2 linked regions of the Paraburkholderia fungorum genome follow. The protein of the gene in region 1 interacts with the protein of each later gene in a pairwise test. Links are inferred from orthologs where the notes say so. Each region holds a gene or a part of one and is shown in the gene's direction. Other genes may lie near its edges.

The links.
Region 2: the proteins of ybgC (region 1) and acpP interact in binary tests that used the Escherichia coli proteins (3 or more experiments, as listed by UniProt). The link is inferred for Paraburkholderia fungorum from one-to-one orthologs.

What each region holds. Positions count from the first base shown.
Region 1 is NZ_FNKP01000001.1:889,603-905,524, reverse strand. The notes cover bases 3,960-6,930. They hold ybgC (tol-pal system-associated acyl-CoA thioesterase), read left to right. Parts: upstream 3,960-5,192; coding sequence 5,193-5,669; downstream 5,670-6,930. Other genes in these bases: tolR (protein TolR), read left to right, coding at 6,514-6,930; tolQ (protein TolQ), read left to right, coding at 5,826-6,503; ydfG (bifunctional NADP-dependent 3-hydroxy acid dehydrogenase/3-hydroxypropionate dehydrogenase YdfG), read left to right, coding at 4,388-5,134. Outside these bases: BLS41_RS04080 (PilW family protein), read right to left, coding at 124-933; BLS41_RS04075 (type IV pilus modification PilV family protein), read right to left, coding at 930-1,376; BLS41_RS04070 (GspH/FimT family pseudopilin), read right to left, coding at 1,373-1,933; transcriptional regulator NrdR, read right to left, coding at 2,138-2,620; glyA (serine hydroxymethyltransferase), read right to left, coding at 2,627-3,874; more of tolR, read left to right, coding at 6,931-6,960; cell envelope integrity protein TolA, read left to right, coding at 6,957-7,991; Tol-Pal system beta propeller repeat protein TolB, read left to right, coding at 8,132-9,424; peptidoglycan-associated lipoprotein Pal, read left to right, coding at 9,458-9,967; tol-pal system protein YbgF, read left to right, coding at 9,988-10,737; BLS41_RS04010 (arabinofuranosidase catalytic domain-containing protein), read left to right, coding at 12,000-14,111; BLS41_RS04005 (lactonase family protein), read right to left, coding at 14,231-15,310; BLS41_RS04000 (hypothetical protein), read left to right, coding at 15,691-15,922.
Region 2 is NZ_FNKP01000001.1:2,866,841-2,882,551, reverse strand. The notes cover bases 6,439-9,198. They hold acpP (acyl carrier protein), read left to right. Parts: upstream 6,439-7,578; coding sequence 7,579-7,818; downstream 7,819-9,198. Other genes in these bases: fabF (beta-ketoacyl-ACP synthase II), read left to right, coding at 8,038-9,198; fabG (3-oxoacyl-ACP reductase FabG), read left to right, coding at 6,677-7,423; fabD (ACP S-malonyltransferase), read left to right, coding at 6,439-6,572. Outside these bases: BLS41_RS12685 (S49 family peptidase), read left to right, coding at 1-632; BLS41_RS12680 (SAM-dependent methyltransferase), read right to left, coding at 728-1,447; BLS41_RS12675 (Maf-like protein), read right to left, coding at 1,444-2,061; BLS41_RS12670 (DUF177 domain-containing protein), read left to right, coding at 2,341-2,985; rpmF (50S ribosomal protein L32), read left to right, coding at 3,087-3,266; phosphate acyltransferase PlsX, read left to right, coding at 3,439-4,545; BLS41_RS12650 (beta-ketoacyl-ACP synthase III), read left to right, coding at 4,545-5,534; more of fabD, read left to right, coding at 5,637-6,438; more of fabF, read left to right, coding at 9,199-9,276; BLS41_RS12625 (protein YgfX), read left to right, coding at 9,371-9,775; RNA polymerase sigma factor RpoE, read left to right, coding at 9,877-10,476; BLS41_RS12615 (sigma-E factor negative regulatory protein), read left to right, coding at 10,559-11,182; BLS41_RS12610 (MucB/RseB C-terminal domain-containing protein), read left to right, coding at 11,187-12,230; BLS41_RS12605 (DegQ family serine endoprotease), read left to right, coding at 12,267-13,787; BLS41_RS12600 (glutaredoxin family protein), read left to right, coding at 13,784-14,047; lepA (translation elongation factor 4), read left to right, coding at 14,251-15,711. UniProt on the Escherichia coli protein: Carrier of the growing fatty acid chain in fatty acid biosynthesis.

The sequences.
Region 1 (15,922 bases):
CGCGCTGGAGAACACGCCGAGCGCGACCGGTGCCGCCGAGACCTCGAATACGTGACAGCACATCGCAACCTGGTGAAGTTTTCTCGCGCTCGCGGCATAGCCCGGAATTTTTTGATCGGTCGGTCACAGAAAACCCTCCGGGTGATTACGCAACGCCACTCGCCGCGAGAACGCCTGCCGTGGACGCAAATCGGTGCCGAGGACACTCACGCCGTCGCAATCGACATAACGTGACCGCTGACCCTGCGGTGAACCACGAACGAGCACGCAAAGATCGACGGCCACGACGTTTGTCCATTGATCGACGGCTACCGCTGATGCGTCTACTGCGCTCAACGCGCTGGCTAGCCAGTATCTGACCCGTATGCGCTCGACGCCCTCCACCAGAGGTTGCGCAGAGCCCACCTTGCCGCTGCCTTCGCAATAGAGTTCAGGCTCGCCGGTCGACGTGCTGACGCTGGCAAAGTACCGGTTGACCACCAGCGCACCCTGCTCCCCAAACGCCGCACCGTCGCCTGTCACCGCTTGTCCAAGGCAATCGGTGACGTTGCCGGCTGAGGATGGCCACGTGGACACCGGATCCCCCACATATCGAACCGCGACGCCGTCCGACCGGCTGGTCAAGGTCGTGCAGGCAAGACTGTCGTCAGCCCCCGTTGGACGACCGCCGGAGCATCCGGACAACGGCGGCGGGCCGCTATAACTTGCGGCATCCGCGGGAACGAAGCCGGCCATTTGCACTTGCTGGCCGATCAGCGACAAGGCGGTCAACCCGGCTTCGCGAATTGTCGTGGCGTTGCTCGCACGCTCGAACGCAGCGCGCTGACTTGAGTAGAGCGACACGGCGCCTGCCGTCACAACGAGTCCCAAGGCCATTGCAATCAGCAACTCGATCAGCGTTTGACCGTGAGAGCCGGATTTGCGCGAAGTCATCGGATCAACGCCAGCGCGACGCATGAGGTGCCGGCAGGGACATCGGCGCCACCACAGGACTCCGGTTTGTCGATTACGTCACCGTTTGCCGGCATGTCCTTGACGGATGTCCACGTGACTCGCGCGATGGCCACGCCCGCGCTGTCGCCTGACGAAGCTTCCCCATGCGGTAAGAGCGTAGTGGCCTGTGAGTTCCATTGCCGCGTGGCGGAATCAGCCAATGCTGGCGTACGCATTGCCTCGGCCACAGAATCGGCGATCCATGCCGCCTGCTCGCGCATTGCCATCGCGCGGGCTTCGCGAGCGGTCCACAATTGCCCGGCGATAAGTCCGAGCGCTGTGATTGCCATCAACGCAACGGCCAGCATGACTTCGATCAGCGAGCTGCCAGTGGACTTTGATGCGCGACAACGTGGTCGCGGGTTGAACGGATATCGCATCATGACGCCGCTCCGCAAGCACCTTCGGAAATCCTTGCGCGACCACCTGCCGCGATGTGGACACAGCGTCGCCACTTGGCCCCTTGTGTCGCTTTCGACGACGCAGCCGGTGCGATATCAAAACTACGGAAGGTGCCAATCAATTGGCCGGCAGGCGGCGTAAATGTCAGATTTGTCTGTACCCCGACGATGCTTACTGCCGCGAGCAGCGGTTGCGCCCGCAGTAGTGAAAGCGTGCCCGCGCGGTCGGCAAAAACGGCCCATCCGCACGACCAGTCGGCAACACCGCTCACGCAGGGCTGCCCCGTGCTCAGGCAACGTCGCGCCGAATCGATCCTGCAAACAATGACACGTGAGCCCCGACGCAGCGCCTCGCTGCGCGCAAAAGCGAGAGTCGAGGCCAGCGCCCTTGTGCGCGCATCGACCTGATCGCGGACATGCCACGCGACGAACGATGGCGTCGCCAGGACCGCGATCACCGCCAGCAACGCAAGCACGGCCAGCGTTTCGACAAGCGTGAAGCCGCCGGCAGACGGCCGGTAAACGGCGTCGTATTTCATCTGCACCCCTGATCGTTTCGAAGAATACGGCCAATCTAGCAATTCGGAGAAGGCTCAACCATCGGCCGAATGGCCAGGTGGCACCAGGACGCTATTCCGCGCAAAAATTCACGCGACGGACCATAACGGCAGCAGGAGATGTAGATGCGCGAAACAAGGCGAAGAACGACGGACGCTCGCTTGCGAAGCGATGCGCAACAGCAATCAGCGCTTGCGAGCAGGCTTGGGAGGAGAAGAGGCGCGGCGAAATTCTTCGATCACGTCTTCAAATTCGGAGACGTCTTCAAAGCGCCGGTAAACGGAAGCAAAACGAACGTAGGCAATCGTGTCGAGAGCGCGCAACTCGTTCATCACGAGCTCGCCGAGGCGCTCGCTGCGCACCTCGCGCTCACCGCTACCGAGCAATTGATACTCGATGCGGGCAACCGCCGCGTCGATCGCGTCTGCTGCAACCGGGCGCTTGCGCAGCGCCAGTTGCATGCTCGCGACAATCTTGCGGCGGTCGAATTCCGTACGGCTGCCGTCCTTCTTGACGACCGACGGCAGCGCCAGCTCAACCCGCTCATACGTCGTGAAACGTTTGTCGCAGGCCGGGCAGCGGCGGCGCCGGCGAATCGTCGCGCCGTCTTCGGATACGCGCGAATCGACAACCTGCGTATCGGCGTGACGGCAGAAGGGACAATGCATAACGGCTTAACGGTAGACCGGGAAACGCTGGGTCAGCTCGGCAACCTGAGCACGCACACGGTCGATCGTAGCGGTGTCTTCCGGGTTGTCCAGAACGTCGGCAATCAGGTTACCGACCTGCTCGGCTTCCTTCACGCCAAAACCGCGCGTGGTCATGGCCGGCGAGCCGAGACGCACGCCGCTCGTCACGAACGGCTTTTCCGGGTCGTTCGGGATTGCGTTCTTGTTGACGGTGATGTGCGCTGCACCGAGGGCCGCTTCCGCTGCCTTGCCGGTAATTTTCTTCGCGCGCAGATCGACCAGCATGACGTGGCTTTCGGTGCGACCCGACACGATACGCAGACCGCGTTTAACCAGCGTTTCCGCCAGCACGCGTGCGTTTTCGACCACTTGTTGCTGATATTCCTTGAATTCCGGCGACAGCGCTTCCTTGAACGCGACAGCCTTACCGGCGATCACGTGCATCAGCGGGCCGCCCTGAATGCCCGGGAAGATTGCCGAGTTGATCTGCTTCTCGAACTCCGCCTTCATCAGGATCACGCCGCCGCGCGGGCCGCGCAGGCTCTTGTGCGTGGTGGTGGTGACGAAGTCGGCGAACGGCACCGGATTCGGGTAGACGCCCGCTGCGATCAGGCCGGCATAGTGCGCCATGTCGACCATGAAGTACGCGCCAACCGACTTGGCGATCTTCGACAGGCGTTCGAAATCGATGCGCAACGCAAACGCGGACGCGCCCGCCACGATCAGCTTCGGCTTGTGTTCCTGAGCCAGCTTCTCAGCCGCTTCGTAGTCGATGTCTTCCGCTTCGTTCAGGCCGTAGCTGACCACGTTGAACCACTTGCCCGACATGTTGACCGGCGAACCGTGCGTCAGGTGACCGCCGTGGGCGAGGCTCATGCCCATGATCGTGTCGCCCGGCTTGAGCATCGCGAAGAACACGCCCTGGTTAGCCTGCGAACCCGAATTCGGCTGCACGTTGGCAGCTTCGGCGCCGAACAGTTGCTTGACGCGGTCGATCGCCAGCTGCTCGGCGATGTCGACGTATTCGCAGCCGCCGTAGTAGCGCTTGCCCGGGTAGCCTTCGGCGTACTTGTTGGTGAGTTGCGAGCCTTGCGCAGCCATCACGGCCGGGCTCGTGTAATTTTCCGACGCGATCAGTTCGATGTGCTCTTCCTGACGGCGGTTTTCCTGCTCGATGACCTTCCAGAGTTCAGGATCGACGTTGGCGATGGTGCTTTGGGCTCTGTCAAACATACGGATTCCGTTGAGTGTGTTCAGGTTGACCGGATCGTGCGCCGAACTTTGCGTAGAGGGTACGCAGCGCTGCTGGCGGCTGGGCCAGCCCTGACGTGGCGATTGGAGAGTCGCCGCACACGCGAGGCAGGACAGCCACCGTCAGCGCAGATAAATGCGCGCGGATCACGGCTGCCCAGGCGAACGGCAAAACGGCACCCCGCGCTTCACGGTGGGTTGTTCCACCTTGAATCCGATTGGTTGAATCGGTTCTATCGCCAGTCACGCAGGGTCGAGCGCGTTAGTTTATTGGAAGAGGATCGAATAGGCAACCGGCTCACGGGTGCGGCGGCGCCCCCTGGAAAGACACCCCGCCGCATCCTTCCGTGCAGCGCGCAAACATCGGACGAAAATGGCCCGCGATTCCGCTGCGTGCCCGTGCCAGAGCCTCTTATACGGCTGGTTCAACCTTGCCGCAGCGCCGCATTGGAAGTAGGCTTGGGACCTTTGCTTCTCACCGACCAGGAAACTGCAATGATCGTGTTTGTAACCGGAGCGTCCGCGGGATTCGGCGCTGCTATCGCTCGCGCCTTCGTCAAGGGCGGCCATCGCGTCGTCGCCACCGCTCGCCGCAAAGACCGCCTGCAAGCCCTCGCCGACGAACTCGGCGACGCACTTCTGCCCTATGAACTCGACGTGCGCGACCGCGCCGCTGTCGAAGCGGTCCCGGCATCGCTGCCGGCCGATTTCGCTGCAATCGACGTCCTCGTCAACAACGCGGGCCTCGCTCTCGGCACCGAACCTGCTCAAAAGGCGAGCCTCGACGAGTGGAACACCATGATCGAGACCAACTGCACAGGCCTCGTGCAAGTCACGCATGCGCTGCTGCCGGGCATGGTCGAACGCAATCGCGGGCACGTTTTCAACCTGGGTTCTGTGGCGGGCCGCTGGCCGTACGCGGGCGGCAACGTTTACGGCGCCACCAAAGCCTTCGTGCGCCAGTTCAGCCTGAACCTGCGCGCCGATCTGGCCGGCACGGCACTGCGCGTCACCGACATCGAACCGGGCTTGTGCGGAGGCACCGAATTCTCGAACGTGCGTTATCGCGGCGACGACGAAAAAGCCGGCAAGGTCTACGAAAACGTTCAGCCGCTGACGGCGGAAGATATCGCCGACTCCGTTTACTGGATCGCCACTCGTCCGGCACACGTGAATATCAACACGATCGAGCTGATGCCGGTGGCTCAATCGTTCGCCGGATTGTCTATTCATCGCGGCTAAAGCCCGCCAGACGGGGCGCACACTTTGAAACAGACCCGGGGGTGTGCGTTCCGGTAAAATGCGCCGCATGAATATTTCGACCAGCCAGCCTGGCACGGAAATCGGCTACACGTGGCCTATCCGCGTGTACTACGAAGATACCGACGCCGGCGGCATCGTGTTTTACGCAAATTACCTGAAATTTTTTGAACGGGCGCGTACCGAATGGCTACGCGCGTGCGGTGTCGACCAGGCCCGGCTGGCGGATGAAACTGGCGCAATTTTCATTGTCAGCAATACTGCGGTCGACTATCGGGCGCCGGCCAGGCTTGACGATATCGTCAAAATTGTCAGCCGGATCGAGCGTCTTGGCCGAGCTTCGGTGGATTTCACGCAGGAAGCGTGGCGTGACGGCACGCTGCTTGCTAAAGGGACAATCCGGATTGGCTGTGTCGACCGTATCGCGCTTCGCCCGACCGCGATTCCTCCGCCGGTTCTCGCTGCTTTGCGGCGCGGACCGGAAGTCGGCGGCGGCGTGTCAACGAATCACACCTGAACTCCGTTGATACGGGGCCAGTGAACTCGCATCGATCAAGCAACACCAAGCATGGTTCGGCTTGCGATATCGCCGATGCTTCCGTTTTGCTCACGGCAAGCTTCGAGTGACCTTGCAGCCGGACGCCCCCTTCCCGGGACGTTAAAACGAACCTTTATGAACACTACACAAGATCTGTCGATCGTTTCATTAGTACTCAACGCGAGCCTGCTGGCGCAGGCCGTCATGGCCCTGCTGCTGTTGCTGTCGCTGCTGTCGTGGACTTTCATCTTCCGCAAGTGGTTTGCGATCCGCCGGGCGCGGGCGCAAACTGAACGCTTCGAACGCGATTTCTGGTCGGGCGGCGACCTGCAGGCGCTTTATCAAAGTGCTGCGAACAACCGCCATACCATCGGCGCGCTGGAACGAATTTTCGAATCCGGCATGCGCGAATTCCTGAAAGGCAAAGAAAAGCGTCTGAACGATTCAGGCGCAATTCTCGACGGTGCACGGCGCGCGATGCGTGCCGCGTTCCAGCGTGAGATGGACGTGCTCGAAGCCAATCTCGCGTTCCTCGCGTCGGTCGGCTCGGTCAGCCCGTACATCGGTCTGTTCGGTACGGTCTGGGGGATCATGAACGCGTTCCGCGGCCTCGCCAACGTCCAGCAGGCCACGCTCGCGAACGTCGCGCCAGGCATCGCCGAAGCGTTGACGGCCACCGCGATCGGCCTGTTCGCGGCCATTCCGGCTGTCGTGGCTTACAACCGCTACGCGCACGACATCGACCGTCTGGCGATCCGTTTCGAGACCTTCATCGAAGAATTCTCGAACATTCTGCAGCGCCAGGCACAGTAAGGAGTCCACGATGGCAGGCTCTCGTTCCTCCAGCATGCGCGGCTCGCGTCAGCGCCGCGCGATGGCCGACATCAACGTCGTGCCGTACATCGACGTGATGCTCGTGCTGCTCGTGATCTTCATGGTGACCGCGCCGCTGGTCGCCCCGTCGATCGTCAATCTGCCGACCGTCGGTGGTGCCGCGCCGCAACAGCAAACGCCGCCCGTCATCGTGAACATTCGCGCCGACGGCAACATGAGCGTCAAATACAAGGACGACTCCGGCGCGCAGCAGCAGGAAAACATGACGAAGGCGGATCTGAACGGCTTTATCGCCGACCGGGCGGCATCGCATCCTGACCAGCCGGTTGTGATTGCCGCCGACAAGACCGTCAAGTACGAAGTCGTGATGAACGTGATGTCCGAGCTGAAAGGCCAGGGCGTCAAGCGCGTTGGATTGCTCGTCAAATCGCAATGATCCGCAAGAATTCCGAATACCCGCTCCAGCCACCGCGTGAACGCGGCACCGGGCGAGCCTTTGCGTTCGCTCTGGTGATGCACGCGCTGCTCGGGTTCTTCCTGTACCACGGCATTCAGTGGCAAAACAGCACGCCCGCAGGCGCGGAAGCGGAGTTGTGGACCGAGGTGCCCGACACGGCGATCCCGCATCCCGTTCCGCCGCCGCCCGCGCCGGTCGCCCCTGCCCCGCCGGTGCCCGACGAACAGGCCGATATCGCGTTGCAGGAAAAGAAACGCCAGCAACAGGAAGCGGCTCGTCAGGCGCAACTGGCTGAACAGCAGCGCCAGCAGAAACTGCAGGCTCAGCAGGAAGCCGATGCGAAGCGTCAGCAGCAACTGGCCGCCGATCAGGCTGCACAGCTCGCAGCGCAAAAGGCCGCGGCAGCGAAACTGAAGCAGCAACAGCAACAACAGCAGCAACAGGCCGAGAAGCTGAAACAGCAGCAACTGGCCGAGCAGCAAAAGCAGCAGCAGCTTAAAGAACAGCAGCAGGAACAACTGAAGGAACAGCAGCAAAAGCAGGCCGAAGCCGACGCGCAGAAGAAAGCTGATGCGCAGAAGGCAGCGAAGGCCAAAGCGCAGGCAGATGCTGCGGCGCAAGCGAAGAAGATGGATGCAGAGCGGCGCGCACGTCTCGCCCAGATGATGGGTGGCGCGGGCGACAGCTCGAGCGGCAACGGCCTGGCGAAGAGCGGCACGGGTAGCGGTTCAGGCGGCACGGCGACATCGCCGGGTTACGCAGACAAGGTGCGTCGCGCGGTTCGCCCGAACATCTCGTGGGGCGGCGAAACGGCTGGTCTTGAAACTGTCATCTCCGTACGCTGCTCGCCGACCGGCACCTTGCTGGACGCAAGCATCTCGCGCAGCAGCGGCAATGCAGCATGGGATGACGCCGCATTGCGGGCCGTCCACCGGACCGATCCGATGCCTCAGGATATCAACGGCAAAACGCCGACGAGTTTCCTGATCACGTTGCGCCCGGCAGGTTGATTGCAGCAAGTTTGACTGTCAGTTGACGGCAGATATGGTGCCCCGTTCGCGGGGCGCGCTCGGGAACGAATTAGTTCTTTTCGGGTCTGTCTGCTGTCGTGAAGTGTTAGTAAAACCGTTTTTTGGGGAAACCATACAGCATGAGTTTGATGACCAAGCTAGGCCTGCGGACACTTGTAGCGTCGTGCCTGATCGCCGTTGGCGGTGCAGCCAACGCACAACTCAACGTACTCGTGACGGGCGTCGGGTCCACCCAGTTTCCAATCGCCACGGCGAATTTCGCCAATGAGGCGAATTCGCCGCAGCAGGTCAGCACGATCGTGCGTCAGGATCTGGAGCGCAGCGGAAAATTCACGAACATCGACGCGGGCTCCACGCCAGTGTCGGAAACCGATTCCGTCGACCTCGGCAGTTGGAAAGCCAAGGGCGCGAATGCGTTCGTGTCGGGCAGCGTGAACCGCCTGCCGAACGGTCAATACGAAGTGCGCTTCAAGCTGTACGACACCGTCAAGGGCGAAAGCCTCGGCGGCCTCGTACTGGTGAGCCCGGCAAGCGGTTTGCGCATGAGCGCGCACAAGGTCGCCGATTACATCTACGCGAAGCTGATGGGCGGTCGCGGTGTGTTCGCCACGCGTCTGTCGTATGTGATCAAGACGGGCGGCCGTTATCAGCTGCAAATCTCGGACTCGGACGGTCAGGACGCGCACATCGCGCTGTCGAGCCCCGAGCCGATCATCTCGCCGGCGTGGTCGCCGGACGGCACCAAGGTCGCTTACGTTTCGTTTGAAAAGAAGAAGCCGATCGTCTACATCCACGATCTGCCTACGGGCCGTCGTGTGGTCGTGTCGGATCAGAAGGGCAATAACAGCGCGCCGGCGTGGTCGCCGGATGGACGCACGCTGGCCGTCGCGCTTTCGCGCACCGGCAACACACAGATTTTCGCCGTCAATGCGGACGGCAGCGGCTTGCGCCGACTCACGCAAGGCAGCTCGATCGACACCGAGCCGACCTACTCTCCCGACGGTCAGTCGATCTATTTCACGAGCGACCGTGGCGGTGCACCGCAGATCTACAAGATGTCGATCCAGGGCGAAAGCGCAGGTCCTGCGCAACGCGTCACGTTCACGGGCAGCTACAACACCAGCCCGCGCGTGAGCCCGGACGGCAAGCAGCTCGCTTATATCTCGCGCGTCGGCGGCGGGTTCAAACTTTATATCCAGGACCTGCAGGGCAACACAGCCACAGGCCTGACGGACACGACACATGACGAATCGCCGAGCTTCGCGGCGAACGGTCAGTACATTCTTTACGCCACACAGGTGAACGGCCGTGGCGTGTTGGCCGCAGTATCGACCGACGGTCGCACTCGGCAGGTCCTGTCCGTTCAGGGCGGCAGCGTGCGCGAGCCGTCCTGGGGCCCGTTTATGCAATAACGTTGATGCAATAACACAAGGAGAGTAACCAAAATGATGTCCAAACTTCGTTTCGTATTTGCTGTATTGATGGTCGGCGCGCTGGCTGCATGTCACTCGGGCGTCAAGCTCGACGAAAATGCTAACAAGGGCGGTGCAGTTTCGACGCAACCGAACCCGACCGATGTCGCACAGGTCAACGTCGACCCGCTGAACGACCCGAATAGCCCGCTCGCCAAGCGCAGCATCTATTTCGATTTCGACAGCTACTCGGTGAAGGACGACTACCAGTCGCTGCTGCAACAACACGCGCAATACCTGAAGAGCCACCCGCAACGTCACGTCCTGATCCAGGGCAACACCGACGAACGCGGCACGAGCGAGTACAACCTGGCACTCGGCCAGAAGCGTGCTGAAGCTGTTCGCCGTTCGCTGTCGCTGATGGGCGTTGCTGACTCGCAAATGGAAGCTGTGAGCCTCGGCAAGGAAAAGCCGCAAGCTGACGGTCATGACGAATCGTCGTGGGCACAAAACCGCCGCGCCGACCTCGTGTATCAACAGTAAGTCAACGGGTGATGAGCCGAATGACGCATCGTTTCTCCTGGCCGCGGTTTGCGGCAGCGGCCTGTGTCGCAGGCACGGCCTTCGCGGCTGTGCCCGCACATGCAGGCATCTTCGACGATGATCAGGCCCGTCAGGCCATTCTTGATCTGCGTTCGAAGACCGATAGTTTGTCGAGCCAGCTGTCGGCCGCACAGCGCACGATCCTCGATCAGTCCAACCGTCTCGATCAGCTGAATCAGCAGGTCGCGACGTTGCGTGGGCAGAACGAGGACATGGGCAACCAGCTCACCACGCTGCAAAAGCAGCAGAAGGACTACTACACCGATCTGGACACGCGCCTGAAGAAATTCGAGCCGCAGCAACAGACGGTGGATGGCGTTCAGGGCCAGGTGCAGCCGGGCGAAACCGATTCGTTCAATGCGGCTTCGCAGCAGTTCCGCAGCGGCGACTTCAAGAATGCGGCGGCGTCGTTCCGCAGCTTCATCTCCAAGTATCCGGACAGTCCTTATCAGCCGACCGCGCAATACTGGCTCGGCAACGCGCTGTATGCACTGCGCGATTACAAGGGCTCGACGGCGACCTGGCAGGGTGTGGTGGCGAAGTATCCGCAGCATCCGCGTGCGCCGGAAGCATTGCTGGCGATTGCGAACAATCAGCTCGAGCAAGGTCAGAAGGCTGCGGCCAAGAAGACGCTGGAGCAGATCGTCGCACAGTACAGCGGCTCGGATGTCGCACAGACAGCGCAGAGCAAGCTGTCGCAGATCAAGTAGTTGCGGTTGGGTAGTTGCAGTAACGCGCAGTGTCCGAAGCTATAGTCACGCGCGCCTCTCGCTGAAGAGCCCGGGGTAAACATACCTCGGGTTTTTCATTGTTTGAAGTATCGATAGTTAATGTTCAGCCAAAGGGTTGACAGCCTCCAAAGGCTATCGATATAATCTCGCTTCTCTTTTGGGTCGTTAGCTCAGCTGGTAGAGCAGCGGACTTTTAATCCGTTGGTCACAGGTTCGAATCCCGTACGGCCTACCAAAGATACGAAGGGCTTGCACGCGTCAGCGTCGCAAGCCCTTTTCTATTTCCGCGTGGAATTTTCCTCTCGCCTATAACGTAGCCCGATCGCGATGTTGGGTTCTGCGCGAAATGCGCTCAACATAGGCAATGCTTGTTAGCCCCGTCTGCTTCGCGACGCTGCGCTACATCGTTTAAGGCCGTCAACTCCACTCGACATTCGTCGCAGTTCGCCTGGACACGCGCAACGCACGCCGACAAATGTCCGCACGACCTTCAACACCTCGTTCACGAAATAACTCTCGACTCTCTGCATGACCCGGAGCGCGCGAGGCGAGCCTACATCGCAGTGGAAGCGTGGCGGCGTCGGATTGTCCGTTGAGAGGCTCGCATTACCCCAGCCACAAACTCCCAGCTGCGACTCCGAGCGAGTAAGAAACCAGGTCGCCCGCGAGGCCACAACATCAGCACCTAAGCATCCAATCCCGCCACATCACCCGCGTATCTGTACAAATAATAAAAACAAATATTAAGCATAAATTCTCCATCTCCAAATTCCACTCAGCACCAGCCAGCATCACCTTTAACAGAGCGCGCCACAACCGCACTTCGCCCTCGCTGTGTCCCAGGGTATCTCCCTAATAAATGAAGCGATATTATTGATTAATAATATTAACAACCGAACGAACCCAATCGCCGGTTGCTGCACAACAACAATTGGAGACGACAATTGCAAGCCGCGCCGAGCTTCAACCTTCTCCCGTTGTGCCAAACACTCACATCTGAACACTCGACTCAGCCGCCAACGCAAACGTATGCGAGCGCAACTTCCCGCCCACCGACAGTAGTCCCGTAACAGAAGAGCAGCGCCGACGCTCCCGACGACGACAACTAGCCGCTTCAGCCGCCGGAACAAAGGCAAACGAAACAAAAACGGAACAGACCCAAACCGGCATTACCCCGCAGCACGCACTCGAGTCAGCAATAGTCATCGATACAGGCATCCAATTTATTCCGCTGTCCTAACATGCACCGGGCATCTCAAGAATGTCCGAGCAATAAGGAGGAGATGATGAAGTCAAGAAGAACCGGCTTACTTTCCGCTTTACTGATGCTGCCAATCCTGCTCGCCGCGTGTAATGGCGACTCCAACCCCGCGTCATCCCAGTCGCAAAACAGCAGCACGTCGCAGCCATCTACGCCATCCGGCAGCGGTTCGTCGACATCGACGTCGGACACCTCCGGCACAGGAACAGGCACAGCGACCCCGCCAGACACCGACGCCGCAGCCCCCCCTGCTCTCCCCTGCGATGCCGCATCCGACGCCGGCACCGCCTGCGTCGCTGCACACAGCGTGACGCGACTGCTGACGAAGAACTACACCGGCCCCCTGTTCCAGGTCCAACGCGCATCCGATAAAGCCACGCAGGACGTCTACGCATACACGGCCAGCACCTTGCCCAGCGGCGCCGACAATAAGCTGCTCGGCTCGGCCAACGTGAACAGCGTCAACACGTTCTGCAACAACACGACCTGCACGGTCTCCGATATCTACGACCAGATAGATCTGGTCGCGCCGCTGAAGGGCGGCGCTTTCGGCAACGTGCCCGCCACGCTCAAACTCAATTCGGACGGCACCGAATCACTGGTCGTCACGACCGGCGCTCCGGGTTCCACCACATCGACGATGACAGTGCCGGTCCTCAACGGCTTCGCCACCATCACGCTGCCGGGCACCAGCGGCACGTTGACCGTTCAGGTCCACACGGCTCCCATGCTGACCACCCAATCGCCGACTCTCGCTTTGACCATCGGTAACGACTTGCCTGCGCTCTCCGGCGGACAGGCTGCGCTGAGCTACATGACGCTGGGCCAGGGCGTGCAGATTCCAGCGTTGGGCACAGTCGGCGGACAGGCTTATCGCAACCGCATCGGCACGGTGAACCAGTCGATCGGCGACTCCGAAATCGCGGAATACATGGTGGCGGGCGCGCAGTACGGCCCGGCGTCCGGCTGCTGCGGCACCTACGGCAACATGGAAGACAGTGCCGATCCCAGCACCTATGCGAAGGGCGAGATCGAAGGTGAAATGTTCGGCCTGGCCTTCTCGAGCGGCAACGCCGCCGTGTTCGGCTATTGCGACGGCTATACCGGCGTCTCGCCGCTCAGCTCGGGGAGCTGCAAGGGCGTGAACTGGCCGGGCGTCGACGCGGAAGCGGGCGTCTATCTGTACGGTCCGCAACAGCCCGCCAACGCGAACTTCGTGACGGTGCTGTCGAAATACTCGCCGGTGACGCAGTCCAATCTCTTTGCCGTGAAGAGCGGCGATGCATCGCAAAGTGTCCTCACGCCGGTCTTCGATCAGGCGCCGCCCGAAGCGTATAACTTCTTCAACGATGCAGGCCATGCGTTCAACGGACAATGGCAAGGTGGTCTGTCGCTCGGCGAAGGTGGCGACGGCAGCGCAGCGCCGATCCAGTTCTTCGAAGGCGCGGTGATCGCCAAATCGACATCGAACGCAACGGACGATGCGATCCAGGCGAGCATCGCGAACTTCTACGGCCCGACGACCGACAAGACGGCGGCCGCCTGTTCGGCGAATAACCTGATCAACTCGCCGCTGAGCCTGGCATCGTCGAATGCGTGGACGCAAGCGAACGGCGCCACGGCAGCGGTCGCGACGGACATCTCGGGAACCAGCACGTACGCGGCAACGTTGACGAACGCGAACGGCAACTCGATCGCCAACATCGACGAAACGATCCGCGTGCAAGGCGGCCAGAGCTACACCTTCACCGACTACGTCCTCGCGACGACCAACGCAACGGTGTTCCCGGGCGGCTCGGTTCAGACCGATGGTCCGAACGGCGCGGAAGTTCCGTGGGTGCTCAACACGAACACGGGCGCGATCGTGCAAGGTACGTGGGGTTCGGGCAAGCCGACCTCGCTGACCGCGGTGAAGTCGGGCAACTGGTGGAAGGTGACGATGACGTTCACTGCACCGGCTGGAGCGAACAACGCGCAAGTCTTCATCGATCCGCCGACGTCGAGTGCGGCGGGCGTCCGCTCGCAACAGGCGCAAGGGCTGGCGGCGACGCATTTCTGCCCGAGCCTTTCGATGCCGTCTATGGGGACGTGATAAACGTCAAGGACTGACTTGCCGACACACGGAAAGACGGGCGGGGAAACCGCCCGTCTTTTTATTTGCCATTGCGGTTGAGACTGCGGTCCACTTTCCGGCTTACCGAGTGAATCGGCTCAAAGGAATTCGAGGCACACCGCGCTCGAAACCGGATAGTCGTAACCCGTGAAGTTGAGTTCGCCAGTCTGCGCGTCGATCGAGAATACGCGGATGAACGCCTCGTCCTGCGATGCCGCCAGCAGGTATTTGCCATCGGGCGAGACGGCCAGATCGCGCGGCGTGCGGCCACCGAGACTCCACGTGCCGATCGGCGTCAACGAACCGGTCGTTTCGTCGACACGCGCGCCGAAGATCGAATCGTGTCCGCGATTGCCGACATAGACGAAGCGTCCCGACGGATGCAGGCGCATGCCGCCCGCGCCGCTATTCCCGGCGAAATCTTGCGGCAGACTCGACACTTCGCTGACGAGCGACACGTCGTCGCCGTCGAGCCGGTACATCCGCACAGTCGACGACATTTCGTAATTGACCAGCATGTAAGCGCCGCTGTCAGTGAACAGCAGGTGACGCGGCCCCGCGCCCGGCGCCGCCATGACCGTCTGATCGGCAACCGGATTCACGTTCGCGCCATTCAACGGATGACGCACGACCGCATCCACACCAAGGTCGGCCAGATAGACATGGCGACGATCCGGGCCGACCCGCGCGCAATGAGCATGCGGGCCGTCCTGACGATCGCTGTCCGGCCCCGTGCCGTCACGGGTCAGCACGACCGGCTCGCCTGACGGCACGCCGTTCGCATCGAGCAAATACGACAGCACTTCGCCAGTCAGATAGTTCGATACCAGCAGCAGCGAGCGGTCGTTATCCACCGAGACGTGACACGGCCAGACGCCTTGCGTGGGCGTGTCGTGCAACAGTGTCAGCGTGTGATTTGCCGCGTCGAGTTCGTAGGTGCTGACGCCCGGGTTGTCTTCGGCGTTGACCTCGCGGACCGCGTACAGCCTGCTTCGATCCGCCGACAACGTCAGATACGACGGATTCACCGCTTCTTCCACAGCGAGTTCACTGAGACGGCCCGTCGACGGATCGAAGCCCAGCAGATAAATGCCTCTCCCCTTGCCATCTACATGGGGCATTTTCAGGGTGTATGTGCCGACTGCCAGGATTGCCGCTGCGGTTTGCTGCTGAGTCACGTCTGTCTCCTCGATTGATATGGGCGTGCTGTATCGGCGCCCACGCTGCGAAATATTACGCTACGCGTGCCCACACGAAATTGCGTTCCTGAATGGCGACTGTCATCGACCGGTTTGGTCGCGCTGACATCCGGCGAGTTCGACAATCACATCGAGTGAGGATCGATAAGCCGTCAACACCTCGCCGAACACTTCAAGCCCTATCGCATTCCTCACGAACAAGACCGCATTTTCTCACGCTGCCTACCGCCGTTTCGCCGATACCAGTCAGCCATTTCCCGCATCAGACTCAGCATCACGGACGACATACAACGGACGCCCAAGCTCGCCATTTATCGAGATAGAAAGATATGCAATGATCGCCGCCGATCCAGCCAGGCATGCTGAGACATCGCGCGAGCAAACGCTTCGGCCATGCCGCGGCCCTGCATATTCAATCAATCGATATGACCCATTTCCTGCTCGATCTCGTCTCGAACCTCGCGCTGCTTGTGATCGTTCGGATTGCGTGTCATCTGTATAACCGGTTCGCGCCGGGGCGGCCGGTCAATGGCTCTCACGTGTTCGTCACGCTCGCGCTGTTCGCGCTTCTTCTCGATGCAGCGCTGACCT
Region 2 (15,711 bases), 2.0 Mb from region 1 along the record:
GTCCGGGCGGCAGTCCGGTGCAGGCGGGCATCATCTACAACGAAATTCGGCGATTGCGTGTCAAATATCCGTCAATTCCGCTTTACGTCGTAGTGGGTGATATGTGCGCGTCGGGCGGTTACTACGCGGCGGCGGCGGCGGACAAGATTTACGTCGATAAGGCGAGCATCGTCGGATCTATCGGCGTGTTGATGGACAGTTTCGGCTTCACCGGTTTGATGGATAAGCTGGGCGTTGAGCGTCGCCTGCACACATCGGGTGAGAACAAGGGCTTTTTCGATCCGTTCTCGCCAGAAACGCCGAAGATGGACGCACATGCCCAAGACATGCTTGATCAGATTCACGCGCAATTTATCGACGCGGTACGCCAGGGGCGGGGTAAGCGTCTGCATGAAACGCCCGACATGTTCTCCGGTCTGTTCTGGACGGGTCAGAAGAGTGTGGAGTTGGGCCTCGCAGACGGTTTCGGCGACGCCGACTATGTAGCGCGTGAGCTTTTCAAGGCGCCGGATATCGTCGACTACACGGTAAAGGAGAGCATTACCGACCGCGTGGCACGTAAGTTCGGTGCGGCGGTGGGTAACGGGGCAGTACACGCAATGGCGCTCGGCGGGAAGTTGAGCCTGCGTTAATCGGTGTGACAGCGAAAAAGGCCCTGCGCAATCAATCGAATTGATCGCGCGGGGTTTTTTGTCTGCTGTTTGGTTCCTGGTGCGTTTATCGCCAATCAGGCAGCTAAAATCAGGAAAATAGCCGGCCGCTTATGCAGATCGATCGCTGACTTCTTCTTCCAGTCGGCGACAGTGCGGCTGGCGATCGTCTCTGTTTCCAGGGTTAAATCAACCGCGACGCAAACCAGCGTGGACGGCGCGCAAGTCGCCAGTAAAGTGTCGAGCAGCGCGCGATTCCGATAGGGCGTCTCGATAAAAATCTGCGTTTGCTTGCCCTTGCGCGATTGCTGCTCCAGGTCGCGCAGACGCTTTGCGCGTTCAGCGGCATCGACCGGCAGGTAGCCGTGAAACGCAAAACTTTGACCGTTGAGTCCGGAGGCCATCAAGGCCAGCAGAATCGAGCTCGGTCCGACAAACGGTACGACCTTCACGCCGCGCTCGTGTGCGCGACGCACCAGTAGCGCGCCCGGGTCGGCAACCGCCGGACACCCGGCTTCCGAAACGAGGCCGGCGTCGGTGCCGGCCAGTAGCGGAGCCAGCAGCTTGTCGATCTCACTAACCGGCGTGTTGACGTTCAGTTCCCTAATTTCGATTTCCTGAATCGGCCGCTCGGTGCCGACCTTCTTCAGAAAAGCGCGTGTGGTTTTCGCGTTTTCGCCGATGTAATAGTGCAATGAAGCTGCGCGGGCGCGCACGGGGGCGGGCAGAACGGCGTCGAGCGCGTCGGCATCACCCTCGCCGAGCGTGTTTGGAATCAGATAGAGCGTGCCGCTCATTGCGCCTCCAGAATTGGATAGCCGGCTGCCAGCAGCATGCTCGACAGGGTAATTAGCGGTAGGCCGACGAGCGCGGTGGGGTCGTCGGAGTGGATGGCTTCGAGTAATGCAATGCCGAGGCCTTCCGATTTCGCGCTACCCGCGACGTCGTAAGGCGTTTCGGCTCGCAAATAGGCTTCCAGGGCCGCGTCCGGCAGGTTGCGGAACTGAACGCGGGTGATTACATCCGCAGTTTGTACGGTACCGGCCGCGCTGTCGAACAGGCATAGGGCACTATGAAACAGCACTTCGCGGCCGCGCATTGCCTGTAACTGGGCGAGCGCCTTTTCGTGCGTGCCGGGTTTGCCGATCTGCGGGCCGTCATACGTGGCGACCTGATCGGAGCCGATCACGAGCGCGGATTCATTTTTGCCGAGTTCGCTCGCCACTTTGCGCGCTTTGGCTTCTGCGAGCCGCAATGCTGTGACTTCGGGCGTTTCGCCGGCGTGCGGAGTTTCGTCGATCGCGGGAACGACGACATCGAAAGGCGCGCGCAGGCGCTCGAGCAGTTCGCGACGATACGGCGAACTCGACGCCAGAATCAGGCGCGGCGGGCGATTGGGGGAATCTGGCATGGTCAACCAACGGCTAGAAAGACAGGGCGTACGGGCTTGCGCGGAGTGCGCACGCATACGGGCTTAAGTGTTTGACTCGAAAAGACAAAACAGATATGATTTCGGGCTTTTCATCGGTATGCTTCCGCTTAGGCGGGTCTCGGTGCGTTCAATCAGGCTTCGTTATGAGCCTTGTTGAATCCAGCGCCGCGGCTTGGTGGGTAGGCTTGCAAACCGGTTTTACCTCGCGGCTTATCGCGGTTTAGCCCCGGCGAAATTCTCGCCGACGCAGGAGCGCACATGACTCAACATCCTGGCAACCCTGCTGGTCTGTCCGACCCGCATGAAATCGATCTGTTCGAATTTGCGCGGAGTGGGCGTCAGGCCGCGGGTGTCGTGCGCGTCTCGCAACTGCCGCGCATGTTAAACGAAGTCCCGGCAGAAGCGCCAGAGCGCGATACCGCGTTCACCTGGCAAGCCGAAGGAGCGACGCAGCCGGAGTTGCAGGATGACGGCACCGAGGGTCCCCAGCCGTATTTGAGGTTGGCGATTCACGGCGCGGCATGGCTCGAATGCCAACGGTGCATGACACCGTATTCGCAGCCGTTCAACGTCGATGCAACTTACCGGGTCGTCAACACTGAGGCGGAAGCCGAAGAGTTTCCGCTCGACGAGGATGAAGTCGAAGTGATCGTGGGCTCGCGCCAGTTCGATCTCATCGACTTGATCGAAGAAGAGTTGCTGCTTTCCTTGCCACTCGTGCCCAAACACGAGGTTTGTCCCGAAGTGCACGAGAGTCTCGTCTCTGGTGTGGCCGGTGCCGAAGGCGAGGGCGACGAAGCTGCGTTCGACGAAGCCAGTGAGGGCGATGAGCCCGAGCGGCCCAATCCGTTCGCGGCGCTCGAAAGTCTGAAGCGCGGTGAGCCGGGCGACAAGAAGCACTGAACAGTTGCAGGGAAGCGCGAGGCGGGCGCATTGGCCATTCGGCCTATGGCGGACACCGTATCGGGCTGTGTTAGAATTCGGAAAATTTTTAGGAGTTAGTCATGGCAGTTCAGCAAAACAAGAAGTCGCCGTCCAAGCGCGGCATGCACCGTTCGCACGATTTCCTGACGGCAGCGCCGCTGGCCGTGGAACCGAGCACGGGTGAAGTGCATCTGCGTCACCACGTTAGCCCGAATGGCTACTATCGCGGTAAGAAAGTCGTCAAGACGAAGAACGACTAATCGTTTCACTGCGTTGCGCCCTTTGGCGTTTCGCGTGGCGATCGGCTCGCTTGACATTTTCCCGGCTCGGCAAAAAGGCGGCATTCGTTTGCCGCTTTTTTGTGTCGATCGCAATTGGCGCCCTGGCGCTTGTCGCGGTCCCATTCAGGGCGCCTGAAATTCGTCGCACTCCATGACAGTAAAGCTCACGATAGATTGCATGGGAGGCGACCACGGCCCGTCCGTGACCGTTCCCGCAGCCGTTAACTTCGTGCGTTCGCATCCCGACGCACAATTGCTGCTCGTCGGCATTGAAAGTGCGATTCGTGCGCAGTTAAAGAAGTTAAAGGCGCAAGACCTGCCAGCGCTGACTGTCGTACCCGCATCCGAGATCGTCGCCATGGACGATCCGGTCGAGGTCGCGCTGCGCAAGAAAAAAGATTCGTCCATGCGCGTGGCGCTGAACCGCGTCAAGGAAGGCGAGGCGGAAGCCTGCATTTCCGCCGGCAACACCGGCGCGCTGATGGCGGTCTCGCGTTATGTGCTGAAAACGCTGTCGGGCATTGAACGCCCGGCCATCGCGTTCGCCATGCCTAATCCCATTGGCTATACCACGATGCTCGACCTGGGCGCCAACGTCGACTGCGAGCCGCAGCATCTGCTGCAGTTCGCCGAGATGGGGCATGCGCTCGTGTCGGCGATCGAAGGTAAGGAGCGGCCTACCATCGGGCTGCTCAACATCGGCGAAGAAGTTATCAAGGGTAACGACACCATCAAACGTGCCGGCGAACTGCTGCGCGCGAGTACACTTAACTTTCACGGCAACGTTGAAGGTAACGACATCTTCAAAGGTACGGTCGACGTCATCGTTTGCGACGGTTTTGTCGGCAATGTCGCGCTGAAGACGTCGGAAGGTCTCGCGCAGATGCTGTCCAACATCATCAAGGAAGAGTTCGGCCGTTCGTGGCTCACCAAGGTGATGGCGGTGCTGGCATTGCCAGTATTGATGCGCTTCAAGAAGCGCGTCGATCATCGGCAATATAACGGCGCTGCGCTGCTCGGTCTGCGCGGACTGGTGATCAAAAGCCACGGCTCCGCCGATGCCTACGGGTTTGAGTGGGCTATCAAACGCGGGTATGATGCCGTCAAAAACGGCGTGCTGGAGCGCCTTGCGCGAGCAATGGAAGAGAACGCGGGTTCTCTCGAACAGGCCGCGCGGGATGCAAGCGGCGCGGGTAACGCAAGCCCGATTGCCGGCCAGCCTGCCGAGCCCTACGCTGCGCAATCCTCGAAGGCATAATGGCTCAATCCACAATTTATTCCCGCGTGCTGGGCACCGGCAGCTATCTGCCGCCCAACCGCGTCACCAATCAGGATCTGGCTGAACGTCTCGCCAGGCAAGGCGTCGAGACGAGCGACGAATGGATCGTTGCCCGCACCGGTATCCATTCGCGCCATTTCGCCGACCCTGATGTCACGACCAGCGATCTCGCCCTGATCGCGTCGCAGCGCGCGATCGAAGCAGCGGACATCGATCCGCAGTCCATCGATCTGATCATCGTCGCCACCTCCACGCCGGACTTCGTGTTCCCGAGCACGGCCTGCCTGTTGCAGAACAAGCTCGGCATCAAGAACCACGGCGCAGCGTTCGACGTGCAAGCCGTCTGTTCCGGTTTTGCGTACGCGGTTGCGACGGCGGACAGCTTCATTCGCAGCGGCCAGCATCGCACGGCGCTCGTGATCGGCGCGGAAACTTTCTCGCGCATCCTCGACTTCAACGACCGCACCACCTGCGTGCTGTTCGGCGACGGCGCGGGCGCGGTAATCCTGCAGGCGTCCGAGGAACCAGGCGTGCTCGCCAGCGCATTGCACGCCGACGGAAGCCACTCGAACATTCTCTGCACGCCGGGTAACGTGAACGGCGGCGTGGTCGCCGGCAGCGCGTTCCTGCACATGGACGGCCAGGCGGTGTTCAAGCTCGCCGTCAACGTGCTCGAAAAAGTCGCTGTCGAAGCGCTCGAAAAAGCCAATCTGAAAGCGGAGCAGATCGACTGGCTGATTCCGCATCAGGCCAATATCCGCATCATGCAAAGCACTTGCCGCAAGCTCGGCTTGCCGCAGGAACGCATGGTCGTCACGGTGGGCGAGCACGGCAATACGTCGGCTGCGTCCATTCCGCTCGCATTTGACGTCGCAGTGCGCGACGGCCGCATCAGGCGCGGCCAGAACGTGCTGATCGAAGGCGTCGGCGGCGGCTTCACGTGGGGCGCGTCGGTTATCCGCTACTGATAGCGGCGACGCATCGACGGGCGCCGTTTGCGGCGTCCGCGCTCCGGCGCGAGTTCGCGCCGTGCAGCACCCACATCTGACTAATCCGATTTTGGGGACGATATGAAATTTGCGTTCGTTTTTCCTGGGCAAGGTTCGCAGACGGTCGGCATGCTCAACGCATTTGCCGATCACGCGATCGTGCGTGAGACGGTTCAGGAAGCGTCTGACGCGCTCAATCAGGATCTCGGCAAGCTGATCGCCGAGGGCCCTGCCGACGATCTGAACCTCACCACCAACACCCAACCCGTCATGCTGACCGCCGCGTACGCGATTTATCGCGCGTGGGAGAAGGCGGGCGGCCCGAAGCCGGCTATCGTCGCCGGCCATAGCCTCGGCGAATACACCGCGCTGGTCGCGGCGGGCGCGATTGCATTCCGCGACGCTGTGCCGCTGGTGCGCTTTCGTGCTCAGGCGATGCAAACGGCAGTGCCGGTCGGCGAAGGCGGTATGGCCGCGATTCTCGGTCTCGACGACGACACCGTGCGCGCGGTTTGCGCCGAAGCTTCGGTGGCAGGAGTTGTCGAGGCGGTGAATTTCAATGCGCCGGCTCAGGTCGTGATCGCGGGCCATAAGGCGGCGGTTGAAAAAGCGTGCGAGGTGGCTAAGGCGAAGGGCGCGAAGCGCGCGTTGCCGTTGCCGGTGTCGGCACCGTTCCACTCGTCGCTGCTCAAGCCGGCGTCGGACCAGTTGCGCGAATGTCTGGCGAGCGTCAATGTGCAGGTGCCGGCTATTCCCGTCATCAATAACGTCGACGTCGCTATCGTCAACGAGCCGGCCGGAATCAAGGATGCGCTGGTGCGCCAGGCGGCCGGCGCCGTGCGTTGGGTCGAAAGCGTTCAGGCAATCGCGGCGCAGGGCGTTACGCACGTGATCGAATGCGGTCCGGGCAAGGTTCTGTCGGGTTTGACCAAGCGGATCGACGGCAATCTGGTCGGCGCTTCGGTGTTCGATCCGGCATCGCTCGAAGAAGCCCTCAAGCTCGTGACCGCAGGCTGAAGGCCGTGCCGACGGCAGGCGCCGGGTTGACTGGCGGCTGCAAACGGCACTGCGCTCCAGCATCAGGAATCAATCAGCCCTCCGAAGGGCATTCGGACTGACAGATGGAAAAGACTCTCGACAAGCAGATTGCAATCGTGACCGGTGCGTCGCGCGGCATTGGCCGTGCAATCGCCATGGAACTGGCGCGCCAGGGCGCGACGGTGATCGGTACGGCGACCAGCGAAAGCGGCGCTGCCGCCATCACTGAAGCATTTAACGCAGCTGGCGTGAACGGCCGCGGTGCCGTGCTCAATGTGAACGATTCGGCTGCAGTGGATGCGCTGATCGACGGTACGGTTAAGGAATTCGGCGCGCTGAACGTGTTGGTGAACAACGCCGGCATCACGCAGGATCAGCTCGCCATGCGCATGAAGGACGACGACTGGGACGCGGTGATCGACACCAACCTGCGTTCGGTGTTCCGTCTGTCGCGCGCAGTGCTTCGCCCGATGATGAAGGCGAAGGGCGGTCGCATCATCAACATCACGTCGGTGGTCGGCTCGTCCGGCAACCCTGGCCAGATCAACTACGCTGCAGCAAAAGCGGGCGTTGCAGGGATGACGCGCTCGCTTGCACGTGAGATTGGCAGCCGCGGCATCACCGTGAATTGCGTTGCACCGGGCTTTATCGATACCGACATGACCAAAGGTCTGCCGGAAGAGCAGCAGACCGCGTTGAAGACGCAGATTCCGCTGGGCCGCCTCGGTAGCCCGGACGATATCGCGCACGCTGTCGCGTTCCTCGCATCGCCGCAAGCGGGCTATATCACCGGCACTACGCTGCATGTGAACGGCGGAATGTACATGTAGTAACCAATTTCGGTTACTATCCGCGCCTTGATGCGTTTGCAAAAGCGTAAGGCGCATGCCTTGACAGGAACCCGACGCGCCGCTTTTTTGCCGGGTCAAACCTGATAAAATGCGCGCACCTGTATTTTTGAACTTCTTTTCCCTTGGAGGGGTTAATGGACAATATCGAACAGCGCGTCAAGAAGATCGTCGCAGAACAACTGGGCGTTGCAGAAGCTGAGATCAAGAACGAAGCTTCGTTCGTGAACGACCTCGGCGCCGACTCGCTCGACACCGTTGAGCTCGTGATGGCCCTCGAAGACGAATTCGGCATGGAAATTCCGGATGAAGAAGCCGAGAAGATCACCACCGTTCAGCAAGCGATCGACTACGCTCGCGCGAACGTCAAGGCCTAAAGTCATTCGCGCCTGCGTTTCTGCGTTGGTGGCGTATGACGCCCTGCCGTGTCGCTTGCCGACGCCAGCAGGGTTGGCGCTATTTGCCGTGCAGGAGCCTGCGATGTTGACAGCGCAACTTTCCGCGCGATTGCCGACTTAACAGCCACAGGGCACACAGGGCAAATTCCTGTGGCCGCTGTGGCTTTTGCTTTTGTCATCTATGAAAAAGGGGTTACCGTGAGCCGCCGTCGTGTTGTTGTTACAGGCCTGGGGCTGATTTCGCCTGTTGGCAATAATGTTGCCGACGGCTGGGCCAATCTGGTCGCCGGCAAGTCGGGTATTGCCAATATCACGAAGTTCGATGCGTCGAACTTCTCGACTCGTTTTGCCGGCGAGGTGAAGGGCTTCAATATCGAGGACTACATCCCCGGTAAGGAAGCACGCCATATGGATACGTTCATCCATTACGGCGTGGCTGCAGGCATCCAGGCGATGCAGGACAGCGGCCTCGAAGTCACCGACGAGAATTCGGAGCGTATCGGCGTAATCGTCGGTTCGGGCATCGGCGGTCTGCCGATGATCGAAGTGACGCAAACCGAACTGCTCAACCGCGGTCCGCGCCGTATTTCGCCGTTCTTCGTGCCGGCATCGATCATCAATATGATCTCCGGCCACCTGTCCATCAAGTTCGGCATCAAGGGTCCGAATCTCGCCATCGTGACTGCATGTACCACGGGTCTGCATTGCATCGGCGAGGCTTCGCGCCTGATCGAATATGGTGACGCCGACGTGATGATCGCGGGCGGTGCGGAATCCACCGTGTCGCCGCTCGGTATCGGCGGCTTTGCGGCGGCGCGCGCGCTGTCGCAACGCAACGACGATCCGGCCACCGCGAGCCGTCCGTGGGACAAGGATCGCGACGGTTTTGTGCTGGGCGAGGGCGCCGGCGTGATGGTGCTCGAAGAGTACGAACACGCGAAGGCACGCGGCGCGAAGATTTACGCCGAAGTCAGCGGCTATGGGATGAGCGGCGACGCGTATCATATGACCGCGCCACTGGAAGACGGCGATGGCGCACGCCGCTGCATGCTGGCCGCGTTGAAGAACGCGGGCATCAATGCGGATCAGGTGAACTACCTGAACGCGCACGGTACGTCCACGCCGCTCGGCGATCTGGCTGAAACGACCGGCATCAAGCGCGCATTCGGTGACCACGCCAAAGACATGGTCGTGAACTCGACCAAGTCGATGACGGGTCACCTGCTGGGCGGCGCTGGCGGTCTGGAATCGGTGTTCACCGTGCTGGCCGTGCACAACCAGGTGTCGCCGCCGACCATCAACATCTTCAATCAGGATCCGGCCTGCGATCTCGATTACTGCGCAAACACCGCGCGGGAGATGAAGATCGACGTCGCGCTGAAGAACTCGTTCGGGTTCGGCGGCACGAACGGCACGTTGGTGTTCAAGCGCGCCTGATCGCCAGTAACGGGTGACGCGTCAGTCGACGACGCCGGCTTTGCCGGCGCTTCCCTCCGAATCGGCACCGTTCGAAAGAGCGGCGCAGCGAATTGTGCTGCGCCGCTCTTTTCTTATGCGCGCCGCGTTGGGGATATTCGTTCTGATTGCGATCCTGGCCGTCTACAGCGTCGCCGCGCCGCGGTTAGGCGCATGGCAGGCGGTTCCGTTGACGCTCGCCGTGGCGGCCTTGCTCGCGCTTGGCGCGGCACGACACAAGCGCGCACAGCCCGTCGCACTGAAAATCGACCGGGACGGCTTGTCCGCATGGAATCGGGCGGGCGCGCTGCTGGTTCAAGGCCGTATTTCCGGCTGCTCCCAGTGGAGCAACCGTCTGTTAATTCTGGCGCTCGTGCAGGAGGATGGCCGTAAGCGCTCGCTGCTACTCACCGCCGACGCATTGCCGGCCGGCGCTTTCCGCGAACTGTCGGTGCTCGGCCGTCGCGGCGCCGGTGCCTGACTGTAACGACTGTAACCGCTGTTACCGGAGTAACGTGCCCCAATGATGGGGACGCTACAATGGTCCCCCGCCATGCGGCCTATAGTTAACGGATTTATCAGGTGAGCGAAAAAGAAATTGACCAGGTGCTGGTCGAGCGCGTTCAGAAAGGTGACAAGGCCGCGTTCGAGCTTCTGGTCTCCAAATACCACCGCAAGATTCTCCGGCTGATTTCGCGTCTCGTTCGCGACCCGGCCGAAGTGGAAGACGTGGCGCAGGATGCCTTTATCAAGGCATACCGGGCGTTGCCGCAGTTTCGCGGGGAATCGGCGTTTTATACGTGGTTGTACCGGATTGCGGTCAACACGGCAAAGAACTACCTTGCCACCCAGGGGCGTCGCGCACCGACCTCGACCGAAGCAGATGCTGAAGAAGCTGAAACTTTCTCCGACGCCGACCAACTAAGGGATATCAACACGCCTGAGTCGATGTTGATGAGCAAGCAGATCGCTGAGACGGTCAATGCTGCGATGGCGGTTTTACCGGAAGAGTTGCGCACCGCCATTACTCTTCGTGAAATTGAAGGTTTGAGCTACGAGGAAATCGCCGAAATGATGGGTTGCCCAATTGGCACAGTCAGATCACGAATTTTCCGCGCTCGCGAAGCCATTGCGGCAAAATTGCGTCCGTTGCTTGACACACCTGAGGGCAAGCGCTGGTAAACACCAGCCGGCCAGCCGGGGCACGGGTGCAATATCTGGATTAGTGGTGTCACTACGGGGTATTCGTAAGATGGGGAGCATCATGGGGTCGGTCTCGATGCAATCGCAAGCCAGCTCGCGCGGCGAGCGTCTGTCCGCTTTTGTCGACGGTGAGCTGTTCGGCGAAGAGCATTTGAATCTGGACAAGTTTATTTCCGAGCTGGACGGTGCAGATCGCACTGCCTGGTCGGCTTATCACCTGATCGGCGATGCATTGCGCTCCGACGATCTGGCAATCAGAACCGAGGCAAGCAGCGCGTTCATGAGCGGTTTCGCCGCTCGTTTCGACAACGAGCCGCATGTGCTCGCGCCTGCCGCCATGCCGGTCGCGCGTCGTCTGCTGGCATTGCGCCGCCGGGTCGTGCCGGCTTTCGCTGTCGCCGCTGCCGCTGCTACGTTGACCTGGATTGTCGTGCCGCAACTTCAGGGCGTGCCGGGAGTGCCGGGTTCGCAGATCGCGTCGATCCAGTCACACGGCGATTCGCTGCAACGCGTGGCAATGGCGCCGGCTACCAACGTCCAACCGGTCGCGCAAGATGCCAACATCATTCGTGACGCCAGTCTCGATCAATATCTGGAAGCTCACCAGCAATTCGCTCAGCAACCGGTTATGCCGGGTTCGATGCCGCTGATTCGCGCTGCCGCTGTTTCTACGCAAGGCCAATAGTTTGATGCAGACTCCGCGGTTGAATAAAACGACTATCTGGGGGCGGTTGCCGGCATTCCTGTTCTGCGCAGCCGTATTGATATCCGCCACACCGCGGGTCTTCGCACAAACCGACGATCCGCTCGTCGCCCGTCGCACGGCCGCGGATCTGCTCGATCGGATCCATCAGGCCGCGCAGCAGCAGAACTACGAGGGCGCGTTCGTCTATCAGCGGGGTAATTTCGTTCAGACCTCGCGAATCGCGCACTATTCGACCCGTTCGGATGGCGAATTCGAGCAGCTCGAAAGCCTCGACGGTAAGCCGCGCAAAATGCTGCGTCATAACGACGATCTCTACACGTTCGTGCCTGAACGGCATTTGCTTGTAGTCGAGAAGCGTCAGAACAAAGACTCGTTCCCCGCGTTGCTCGCAGTCAGTGGCGAGCAGGTGCTTTCTGCTTACGAGCCGAAACTGCTGGGTGACGACCGCGTGGCGGGCGTCGACAGCCAGGTAATCGAACTCGATCCGAAAGACGGCTATCGATTCGCTCACAAGCTGTGGGCAGACAAGAAAACGGGCCTGTTGCTCCGCACGCAGACTCTCGACGCTGACGGGCAAGTGCTCGAACAACTGTCGTTTTCGCAAATCAGCATTGGCGTGCCGGTCGACAAGGCGGGCATTGTCAATGGCATTCGTAATACGGCGGGCTGGACGGTGGTGCGTCCGCCGATCGAACCGGTCGATATGGCCGCGCAAGGCTGGCAGATCAATCCCACGGTTCCGGGCTTTCGCATGATTCGCCAGTTGCGCCGTCCAATGGCCGCGCGCGAAGCGGGGCAGCCGACCATCCCGGTCGACCAGGCGGTCTTTTCCGATGGTCTGGCGGCGATTTCGGTGTTCGTTGAGCCGGTCGAGAACAATACGCGCAAGGAAGGCGCGGGCAGCACCGGCGCGACGCACGTGCTGGTCAAGCGTCGGGGCGACTTCTGGATTACTCTGCTGGGTGAAGTGCCCCAGAGCACATTGCAGCAATTCGCGTCTGCCATAGAATACAAAGCTCCGAAGTAATCCCTCCGAATCCTGAATCCCTCGGCTCGCTACGATATGACGACTTTCTCGGTGCGTAAATTCCTCGCTGCCGCAATGGTGGCGGCGTGTTTGCCGCTCGTACCGCATACGGCGTCGGCGGCTTCCGCTGCCAATCTGCCCGACTTCACTGACCTCGTCGACAAGGTGGGTCCTGCTGTCGTCAACATTCGCACGACCACTCGTGTGTCGAGCGGTGGCACTACCCGCGGCGGCTTGCCGCCGGGCATGGACGACGGCGATATGTCGGAGTTTTTCCGGCGCTTTTTCGGCATTCCGTTGCCGCAGTCGCCGCAATCTCCGGGCGCGCCGCGTGGCGGGGACAACGGCGACAACGGCGGTAGTGGCGGCAGCCAGGACGCACCGGATAACAGTGATCCTGAACAGAACAGTGGCGTCGGTTCAGGCTTCATCCTGTCGGCGGACGGTTACGTGATGACCAACGCGCACGTCGTCGACGACGCGGACACCATCTATGTCACGCTGACCGACAAGCGCGAGTTCAAGGCAAAGCTGATCGGCGTGGACGACCGCACCGACGTCGCCGTCGTGAAGATCAGCGCGGCCAATTTGCCGACTATCACCATCGGCGATTCGAATAAGGTTCGTGTGGGCGAGTGGGTGGTCGCGATCGGTTCGCCGTTCGGGCTCGAGAATACGGTGACGGCCGGGATCGTCAGCGCCAAGGGGCGTGACACAGGCGACTATTTGCCGTTTATCCAGACCGACGTGGCCGTCAATCCGGGCAATTCGGGTGGCCCGCTGATCAACATGCAGGGCGAGGTGATCGGCATCAACTCGCAGATTTACAGCCGTACCGGCGGTTTCATGGGCATTTCCTTCGCGATTCCGATCGACGAGGCGATGCGTGTGGCCGATCAGTTGAAGAATTCGGGCAAGGTCGTGCGTGGCCGTATCGCGGTGGCGATCGGCGAAGTCACGAAGGACGTGGCTGACTCGCTCGGTCTGCCGAAGGCGCAGGGCGCGCTGGTCAGCAGCGTCGAACCGGGTGGCCCAGCGGATAAGGCTGGCGTGCAACCGGGCGACATCATCCTGAAGTTCAACGGCCATTCGGTCGACACGGCCACGGATCTGCCGCGAATGGTTGGCGATACGAAGCCGGGCACGAAGTCGACGATCACGATCTGGCGCAAGGGTCAGACTCGCGATTTGCCGGTTACGATTGCCGAAATGCAGCCGGACAAGGCGGCCAAGACGGACCAGAAAAAGCCGCAAGCGCCGAAGCAGCGTGCCACGAACGTGCTGGGTGTGGCCGTTAGCGACATCCCGTCTGACCAGATGAAAGCGCTGAAGCTCCATAACGGCGTGCAGATCGATGCCGTGGACGGTCAGGCGGCGCGTGTCGGGCTGCAAAAGGGCGACATTATTCTGCGAGTGGGCGACACGGACATCACGAGCGCGAAGCAGTTCGACGACCTGAGTTCGCATCTCGATCCGCAGAAGATGGTCGCGCTGCTGGTTCGTCGCGGCGACAACACGCAGTTCGTGCCGATTCGTCCGCGCAGCGCCCAGAAATGACAGAAACAGCACCGCTCACGCTCTACGGGCGCGCGTGGTGCCATCTTTGTGAGGACATGCGCGCCGCGCTCGAGCCTTTGCTGGTTGAGTTCGACGCGCGGGTGATCGTAGTCGACGTCGACGCGGATCCGTTACTGGAAGCCCGTTATAACGAATTGGTGCCGGTTCTGGTCTGCAACGGCGTCGAACTTTGTCACTATCACCTCGACGTCGCGCGGGTTCGCAGCGCACTGGCCGCGCGTGTTGCAGCGGCGCCCTGACACCGTTCACGACTTCAAACGGCGCGAAAATGCGTGCCGTTCTTACCAGGTTTCATGTCTCTCCTGAGCCGTCTTTTCCGCCCGGTCTTCGCAAGATGCGCCGGGCGATGGCCTTTTCGGCTAAAATAGATAGGTTTTTCACCTACTTACAAGGCGTGCTCCGCTATTGTCCGAGCGCGCCTTTTTTGCTTGATCGGCACTGAATGGATCATATTCGTAACTTCTCGATCATCGCGCACATCGACCATGGCAAGTCGACGCTCGCCGATCGCATCATCCAGATTTGCGGTGGCTTGTCCGACCGCGAGATGGAAGCCCAAGTGCTTGACTCGATGGATCTCGAGCGCGAGCGCGGCATCACCATCAAGGCACAGACCGCCGCATTGACGTACCGTGCCCGCGACGGGCAGGTCTACAACCTGAACATGATCGACACGCCGGGCCACGTCGACTTCTCGTACGAAGTCAGCCGCTCGCTGTCCGCATGCGAAGGCGCGTTGCTGGTTGTCGACGCGAGCCAGGGCGTGGAGGCGCAAACCGTCGCCAACTGCTACACGGCAATCGAACTCGGTGTCGACGTGATTCCGGTGCTCAACAAGATCGACCTGCCGGCCGCGAATCCCGAAAATGCGATTGCCGAAATCGAAGACGTGATTGGCATCGACGCTACCGACGCGACGCATTGCAGCGCGAAGACTGGTTTGGGCGTCGAAGATGTCATCGAGGCGTTGATCGCGAAAGTGCCGCCGCCAAAGGGTGATCCGGAAGCGCCGCTGCAGGCTTTGATCATCGACTCATGGTTCGACAACTACGTCGGTGTTGTGATGCTGGTGCGTATTGTCAACGGCACGCTCCGTCCGAAGGACAAAATCCGCATGATGGCGACCGGCGCGCAATATCCGGTCGAACACATCGGCGTGTTCACGCCGAAGTCCAGAAATCTTGAATCGTTGTCGGCCGGGCAGGTGGGCTTCATCATCGCCGGCATCAAGGAACTGGCTGCCGCGAAGGTGGGCGACACGGTCACGCTGGTGAACCGGCCCGCGGCCGAGCCGCTGCCAGGCTTCAAGGAAGTGAAGCCGCAGGTGTTCGCCGGTCTCTATCCGGTTGAGGCTAACCAGTACGACGCGCTGCGCGACTCGCTCGAAAAGCTGAAGTTGAACGACGCTTCGCTGCAATACGAGCCGGAAGTTTCCCAGGCTCTCGGTTTTGGTTTCCGGTGCGGCTTCCTTGGCTTGTTGCATATGGAGATCGTGCAGGAACGTCTCGAACGCGAGTTCGACATGGACCTGATCACGACGGCCCCGACCGTGGTGTATGAAGTCCTGCTGCGAGACGGCACGATTCTCATGGTCGAAAATCCGGCCAAGATGCCGGAGCCACCGAAGATCGAAGAGGTGCGCGAGCCGATCGTCACGGTGAATCTGTACATGCCGCAAGACTACGTCGGTGCCGTGATCACGTTGTGTACGCAAAAGCGCGGCAACCAGATCAACATGCAGTACCACGGCCGTCAGGTTCAACTGACGTACGAAATTCCGATGGGCGAAGTTGTGCTCGATTTCTTCGATCGTCTGAAGTCGATCTCGCGCGGTTACGCGTCGATGGACTACGAGTTCAAGGAGTATCGCGCGGCCGACGTCGTGAAGGTCGACATGCTGATC